Regions from separate parts of the Pseudoalteromonas sp. PAB 2.2 genome, predicted to be linked through region 2. Evidence: predicted binding sites of a transcription regulator. Region 2 holds the regulator's gene; the other holds the start of a gene.
What was found. Region 2 encodes sigma-54, which starts transcription at its own class of promoters, with help from an activator protein. Its sites were predicted from a motif close to GTTGGCACGNNNNTNGNNT; they were not measured.
Positions count from the first base shown of each region.

Region 1: the regulator sigma-54 is predicted to act here: its motif matches at 1,604-1,622, upstream of BWD47_RS11675 (DUF3192 domain-containing protein).

Region 1 is NZ_LYPI01000012.1:71,848-75,809, reverse strand. It holds gene BWD47_RS11690 (SO_0444 family Cu/Zn efflux transporter) at 1-68, opposite strand, end outside; gene zntR (Zn(2+)-responsive transcriptional regulator) at 52-465, opposite strand; gene BWD47_RS11680 (D-2-hydroxyacid dehydrogenase) at 558-1,502, shown strand; gene BWD47_RS11675 (DUF3192 domain-containing protein) at 1,664-2,047, shown strand; gene BWD47_RS11670 (diguanylate cyclase) at 2,084-3,001, opposite strand; gene BWD47_RS11665 (PAS domain-containing hybrid sensor histidine kinase/response regulator) at 2,970-3,962, opposite strand, start outside.
Region 2 is NZ_LYPI01000019.1:98,741-102,702, reverse strand. It holds gene lptC (LPS export ABC transporter periplasmic protein LptC) at 1-49, shown strand, start outside; gene lptA (lipopolysaccharide transport periplasmic protein LptA) at 39-560, shown strand; gene lptB (LPS export ABC transporter ATP-binding protein) at 557-1,282, shown strand; gene BWD47_RS16840 (RNA polymerase factor sigma-54) at 1,397-2,893, shown strand; gene hpf (ribosome hibernation promoting factor) at 2,920-3,207, shown strand; gene ptsN (PTS IIA-like nitrogen regulatory protein PtsN) at 3,211-3,663, shown strand; gene rapZ (RNase adapter RapZ) at 3,664-3,962, shown strand, end outside.

The DNA.
Region 1 (3,962 bases), on a different contig from region 2:
AATAAACCTAACATTAGCCATGGGGCAGATAATAAGAATAACTGCCAAAAATTATTGAGTAAGTCCATCAATATCCTCCAGTGTCGTCAGTATCGAGCAGTTCTCAGCGGGCTCTTCACCACCACAACATTTATCTGCTAATAATGAAAGAGAGTCATAAAAACGCGTGAGTTCAGCAATGCGTGCGGCCACTAAATCACGTTTTTGTAATGTCATTGCTTTAACCTCATGGCATGAATGCTGATTTTTATGAAACTTAATTTGCAATAACTCTTTTATTTCAGACAGACTAAAACCAACGTTTTTTGCCCGCAAAATGAACGACATTTGCTTGTAATCTGCATCAGAGTAAAACCGATATCCCACCTCAGAACGCGAACTTGGCGTTAACAAACCATGTTTTTCGTAGTACCTTAACGTATCTGTTGAGACGCCTAATTGACGGGCAAACTCACCTATTTTCATCACTGTCTCCATTGTGAAGCGTTTATTTATTATGCTCACTATAAACCTTGGAGTACACCCTAAGGTCAAGCAAAAATTAATAAGGAAAGTATATGAATATCGTCGTCCTTGATGCCGCCACATTAGCAGACACTTCGTTAGATGAGCTGGCACAATTAGGTTCACTCACTTGCTATAACCTAACTAATCAGCACGAATTAATTGAACGCTGCCAAGACGCTGATGTAGTAGTAACGAATAAAGTAGTTATAAATCAACAAGCAATGGCGCAGTTACCTCAATTAAAATTAATTTGCGTTGCTGCAACAGGCACCAATAATATTGATTTACCAGCAGCAAAAGCCCATAACATCGCCGTGACCAATGTGGCCGGATATTCAACACCTTCAGTGGTTCAACACACGTTTACATTGATCACCAATCTGCTTGGTAACACACACAAGTACATTCGTGATTGCCAGCAAGGTTTATGGCAGCAGAGTCCGATGTTTTGTCGCTTAGATTACAGCTTTAATGAAATAGCGGGGAAAACCTTAGCAATTATTGGCTACGGCTCGTTGGGCAAAGCGGTTGCTGAAGTTGCAACCGCATTTGGTGCCCATGTAATTATCAGTGAACGTAAAGGACATACACCGCGTGAAGGTCGCGTTAGTTTTGAGCAAGCATTAAAAACGGCTGATATAATCAGTGTTCACTGCCCGTTAACAGAAGAAACTCGCGATCAAATTGCGGCTCATGAGCTGAACATGATGAAACCCTCTGCCATCCTTATTAATACTGCCCGTGGAGGGATTATTAATGAGGCTGATTTAGCATCTGCGCTTGCTAATAATGTGATTGCTGGCGCGGGTGTTGATGTACTCAGTAAAGAACCCGCCGAGGCAGATAACCCACTTGCCCGATACACTGGCGACAATTTATTACTTACGCCGCACATTGCCTGGGCAAGTAAAGAGTCTATTATTCGCTTAGTGAAAGAAATCGCGTTAAATATCAAAGCATTTAACCAAGGAAATGAGCGCAATAGGTTGGTCTAAATTGCAATTTTTTGGTCAATTGAGCGAACTGGTTTGCAAAAAAGCTCCTAGCCAATTGACCAATTAAAAGCTAATCACTTGATTTAATTTACTTTTTAAAATGTGGCAAGCTGATTGCTAATTAAGAGCAACGTAAACATTAAATTCTAGGGAAAAAAATAATGAAAAAAGCACTTTTAATTGCAGCGCTTACTGCACCATTTTTAACTGGCTGTGTCATTGCAGTATCCGATGGTGAAGCTGAAACACATTGGGCAGGTGATTCATCGACGAGCTGGCAAAAACAGCACAAAAATAACCGCGAAATCATTTCGACTCTTGCACTTGATACTAACTACCAAGTGGTACTTAATAAACTTCACACCCCTAACTTCACTGAATTACTAAAACAAGGTGACGATGTTTACCAAGTATTGTTTTATGCCACTCATAGCATTCACTCTGATGGTAAAATGACAAAAGATGAGTGCACACCACTGGTATTTAAAAACGATAAGCTAATTGGCGTTGGTGATACCATTTATAAATCACTGAGCAATGGCTAATTAGCCGAAAATGGCAGAGTAGGCCTTGCCTACTCTTTACCCACTCACATTCACTAATCTCGACACAACTTGGTCACGTCCGCCATCTTTAGCCTGATATAACCCTAAGTCAGCTTCTTCAAGCAGCGTTTGTTCAGCGTATACTTGGCCTGTTTCTGTGGTCGCAATGCCGATACTAATTGTCACATGATCCGAATTTAACGAAGCGGTATGGGGAATACCTAAATTACTCACTGCATGTCGTAATTTATTAGCAAATGCGACTGCTTGTGTTGCCGTTGTATTAGGCAAAACAGCCGCAAACTCTTCCCCCCCATAGCGCGCCACAAAGTCACTGCCTCGCTCGCAGGCCCCAACAAGCGCATGAGCAATTCGTTTTAAGCAATCATCACCCGCTCGATGGCCATAGCAATCATTAAACCGTTTAAAATGATCCACATCCATGAGTAATACAGACAAAGGGGTTTGATCGCGACGACAGCGACGCCATTCTCGGGCAAGATTTTCATCTAGATAACGTCTATTAGGAATTTCAGTCAGGCCATCGATTGACGCTAGCATTTCGAGCAAGTCATTTTTTTGTTTGATTAATAACTGATTACGCACACGCGCACGAACAATCGCAGCACTAAAGGGTTTAGTTATATAATCCATCGCCCCCAGCTCGAGGCCTTTTGCTTCGTCGTCATGACTCGAGTTAGCAGAAATAAAAATAACAGGCAGCATATTTGTGACGGTATTTTCTTTTATTTTGCTCAGTACCTCATACCCATCAATACCGGGCATAACAATATCCAGAATCAATAAATCAACGGACTGTGTTTTTAAAAACGTCAGTGCCTTTTCACCACTTTCAACACAAAAAACATCATAATCTTGCTGTAATGTTTTTTCTAATACCAAACGGTTCAACGGATCGTCATCAACAATCAGTACCTTGGCTCTTTTTAGCATCTGTAGATCCTTGTTCGATGATAAATGCAATGACTTGTTTAATCTGCCACTGCAACTCATCGTTTAATAACTCAGGGAGTTCGCCTTGTGCTTTAAGCTTAGCCTCACATTGCTGAGCGCAGGCTGACAAACGTTTAAAGCCTAGATTACCGGCCGACCCTTTCACATTATGGACAACTCTGATCAACTCATCGGTGGTCTTTAATGTTGAAATTTGTAATAGCTGTTGTGCTGCCATGGTCGCAAACTTTGACAGCATAGTTAATACTAATTCTGTATTATTTGAAAACTGAGTGAGAACAAACGTACGGTCAAAAAAAGCCTGTTTCTGTACTTCAAGCTCACTCATCGCCAAAAACAGTGTACTGGCAACAATGGGTTTAGTGAGGTGTTTATTCATGCCCGCCGCAACGGATTGCTCTATGTCAGCCGCTTCGCTGTGCGCTGTTAATGCATAAATCGGCATTTGCTCTTTCGTGAATGACTGGCGAATTATACGCGTAGCTTGGCAGCCATCCATCTGGGGCATCTGAATATCCATGAAGATCAGGTCGGGTCTGAGACAATTAGCAAGCTCAATGCCCTTTTCACCACTGTCTGCACACACAACGGTGATATCGGCTTGCTCTAAAATACTTTTAATAATGCTTAGATTAAGTGGGTTGTCATCTACGGCTAACACTAATAGACCCGATAAATCGGCACTAGAAGGGAGGGATACAACCGCCTTTTTCGCCGGTTCGCTGGTTTTATCTAGCTGTAAGCAGAAACTAAATTCACTGCCTTTGCCTCGTTGACTTGCTAGTTTTATTTCGCCACCCATTAACGCCACTTCGTACTTTACAATTGCAAGCCCAAGCCCAACGCCTTGATGTGAACGCGTTAGTGACTCATCACCTTGTGTAAAGGCATCAAATAAGCGACTTTGATCCGCATCGCTAATCCCAATACCGGTGTCTTT
Region 2 (3,962 bases):
AATTGTTGAGTTAACTAACCATACACGAACCATATACTATGACCAATAAACTTAAGAAATTACTCCTGATCCCAAGCTTATTGATTGCGTTTTCTGGCGCAGCTGCTGAGCAGGCTGGCACACCAATCAGCATTAGCTCTGATCGCCAAGAAGGTCAGCTAAAAAATGGCATTGGTATCTTCGAAGATAATGTCGAGATCATACATGGTAACCGTCGTATTACAGCGGATCGACTCGAAGCACATGCAGGTGAAGTTGAAGGCACGGTTGAATTAATTATTGCCACAGGAAAGCCCGCTTACTTTGAAGAAAAACAAGCTGACGGCACTATTATGAGCGCCAGTGCTGAAGAAGTTCGTTACGATGTTGCTAAACGCTTATTAACACTCGTTGGCAATGCACAAGTGACTCAAGCAGGCCAAAAAGTCAGTGCCAAGAGCATTACATACGATATGGAACAGCAACTGATAAGTGCCGAGAAAGATGAAAACTCGACCGATCGTGTACACACTATTTTAGTGCCTGTTGATAACAAAAAGAACGATGAAGGCCAGCCATGAGCACACTAAAAGCAGAGCTATTAGCTAAAAGCTATAAGGGTCGCCAAGTTGTAAAAAATGTAGGCCTTGAGGTAGAAGCTGGCAGCATTGTCGGTTTACTTGGGCCAAATGGCGCAGGTAAAACAACCACCTTTTACATGATTGTGGGATTAGTGCCCAGTGACAAAGGTAAAATAAGCATTGATGATAACGATATCACCTTATTGCCAATGCACAGCCGCGCTCGCTTAGGTATTGGCTATTTGCCACAAGAATCATCGATTTTTAGAAAACTGACCGTTTATCAAAACTTAATGGCCATTTTAGAGACCCGTAAAGATCTCAATAAACAAGGCCGCGAAGAAACACTTAACAGCTTACTTGATGAATTTAGCATTCAACACATTCGTGACAGCCAAGGTATGGCATTGTCAGGGGGTGAACGCCGTCGTGTTGAAATAGCACGCGCACTGGCCGCTGACCCTAAATTTATTTTGCTCGATGAGCCTTTTGCTGGTGTTGATCCTATTTCAGTGTTAGATATAAAGAAAATTATTGAGCACTTAAAAAATCGTGGTATTGGTGTATTAATTACTGACCACAATGTGAGAGAAACCCTTGATGTTTGTGAAAAAGCCTACATTGTTTCTCATGGGGAGCTAATTGCATCAGGTACACCTGAACATGTGTTAGCCGACCAAACTGTACGCGATGTGTATCTAGGCGAGCAATTCAGGCTTTAAATACGCCACCGACTAGAGCATCTGCTAGACTTATAACAATGACAATAAATCAAATAAATAGTTAACGGCATCGTGCTATTGTTTGATAAGACTAAAAAGGATTGTTAGGGATACATGAGGCAATCATTACAGCTGCGCATGGGCCAGCAACTTACAATGACTCCACAACTGCAACAGGCTATCCGTTTGTTGCAGCTCAGTACATTGGATCTCCAGCAAGAAATTCAAGAAGCGTTAGACTCTAACCCTTTGCTTGAAGTTGAAGAAGCAGATTATGCAGAAGAGAGTATTGGCAAGAACGAGCAGAAAGCCGAATCTGACGATACCCAACTAAGCGCGTCGGCTGACGAAGCTGCAAGCGAGTACGAGCAAGAAAGCAGTGATGCCCTCAACAAAGACACCGTAAGTGACGACTTAGCAATGGATGTTACGTGGGATGAGTACATGAGTGCTGCCCCATCAAGTTCCTCAGGTCCAATGCCTGAAGATGAATCAATTTACCAAGGCGCATCAACCGAAACTCTCCACGAATACCTAATGTGGCAGTTACAACTGACTCCATTCAGCCCAACAGACGAAGCGATTGCCGTTGCGATTGTTGAGGCAATTGATGATTCGGGTATTTTAACCGTAAGCTGCGAAGACATTGTTGAAAGCTTCAATCAAAATAACGATGAAGAAGAAATCGAACTTGATGAAGTCGAAGCTGTCTTAAAAAGAATCCAATTATTCGATCCTGTCGGTATTGGCGCCCGTAGTTTACAAGAATGTTTGTGTATTCAATTACGCCAATTCGATGCTGACACCCCCTATTTAGCTGAAACTAAAATGGTGTTATCAGAACATATTGAATTATTAGCGAGTCGTGACTATCGCACTTTGATGAAAAAGACTAAGCTTAAAGAAAGTGAGCTGAAAGAAGTCATGACATTGATCCACAGCTTAAATCCAAAGCCTGCGGATACCATTGTTAGAGAAGAGTCTGAATACGTGATACCCGATGTATCCGTAAAAAAAATAAAAGGCCGTTGGGTAGTTGAACTAAACCCAGACTGCATGCCGAAAATCAGAGTGAATAGCCACTATGCGGCGATGTCACGTTCTGTAAAATCAAGCAGTGATAGCCAATTTATTCGCTCTCATTTACAAGAAGCAAAATGGTTTATTAAAAGCTTAGAAAGCCGTAATGACACGTTATTAAAAGTGACTAACTGTATTGTTCAACAACAACAGGCTTTCTTTGAACATGGTCCTGAGGCCATGAAACCCATGGTATTAAATGATGTCGCAGAAATGGTCGAAATGCATGAATCAACAATTTCGCGAGTAACAACACAAAAATACATGCATACCCCGCGGGGAATTTTTGAGTTGAAATATTTCTTCTCCAGCCATGTAAGCACTGAAAATGGGGGTGAGTGTTCATCTACGGCAATTCGCGCTTTAATCAAAAAGCTAATCGCCGCAGAAAACACAGCTAAACCATTGAGTGATAGCAAAATTGCAGATATATTGGCTGAGCAAGGAATTAAAGTAGCTAGACGGACAATAGCAAAATATCGAGAGTCTCTAGCAATACCTCCGTCGAATCAGCGTAAGAGTCTGATTTAGACGTTTTACATAGAAGGAAAATGCTTATGCAACTAAATTTAACTGGTCGTCATGTAGAAATCACAGATTCATTAAGAGACTATGTAAACACCAAGTTTGCGAAACTAGAAAGGCATTTTGACCACATTAATAATGTTCATGTCATTCTAGATGTAGAAAAACTAAGCCAAAAAGCAGAAGCAACTTTACATGTAAACGGAGGCGAGTTATTTGCCTCTACTGAACACCAAGATATGTATGCAGCCATCGACTCGTTAATCGATAAACTTGATCGTCAAGTAATTAAACACAAAGAGAAATTAGCTCGACACTAAATTATGAAACTTAGTTCACTTACTAACCAGGACTGCAGCAAAGCTGCGGTCCTTTTTAATAGCAAAAAAAGAATTCTCGAATTTATCAGCGAACTGGCTCATGAGCAGCTCCCTCATTTATCTCAGCAAGATATACTCAATGCCCTATTGAACAGAGAAAAATTGGGCAGCACGGGTATTGGCCGAGGTATTGCGATTCCACATGGTCGTATGAGCGGTGCAGATCAGCCACACGCATTTGTAATTGTGAGTGAGTCACCTATAAATTTTGATGCAATTGATAATCGTCCAGTGGATATTTTTGTCGCACTCATCGTACCAGATGGTGACTGTCAGCTTCATCTAAAGACCTTATCAACAATTGCTGATAGACTTAAAGACAAAGAATTTTGTAAACAGCTACGCAGTGCTAAAACAGATAGTGATCTGTTTAAAGTCATTGCATCAGAGGCATAAATGGAATTAATTATTATCAGCGGTCGCTCTGGTTCAGGTAAATCAGTCGCTTTACGAGTACTTGAAGACTTAGGCTATTACTGCGTTGATAATATTCCTGTAAACCTGCTTCCTTCGTTAGTACGCAGTGTGTCAGATAATTACGACAAAATTGCTGTAAGTATCGATGTGCGTAACCTGCCGAAAGAACAGCAAGAATTTAACGATATTCTTGAGTATTTACCGGGCTTTGCAAAACCTACGTTGTTTTATTTAGATAGTGATGATCAAACACTGATCAAACGATTCTCTGAAACACG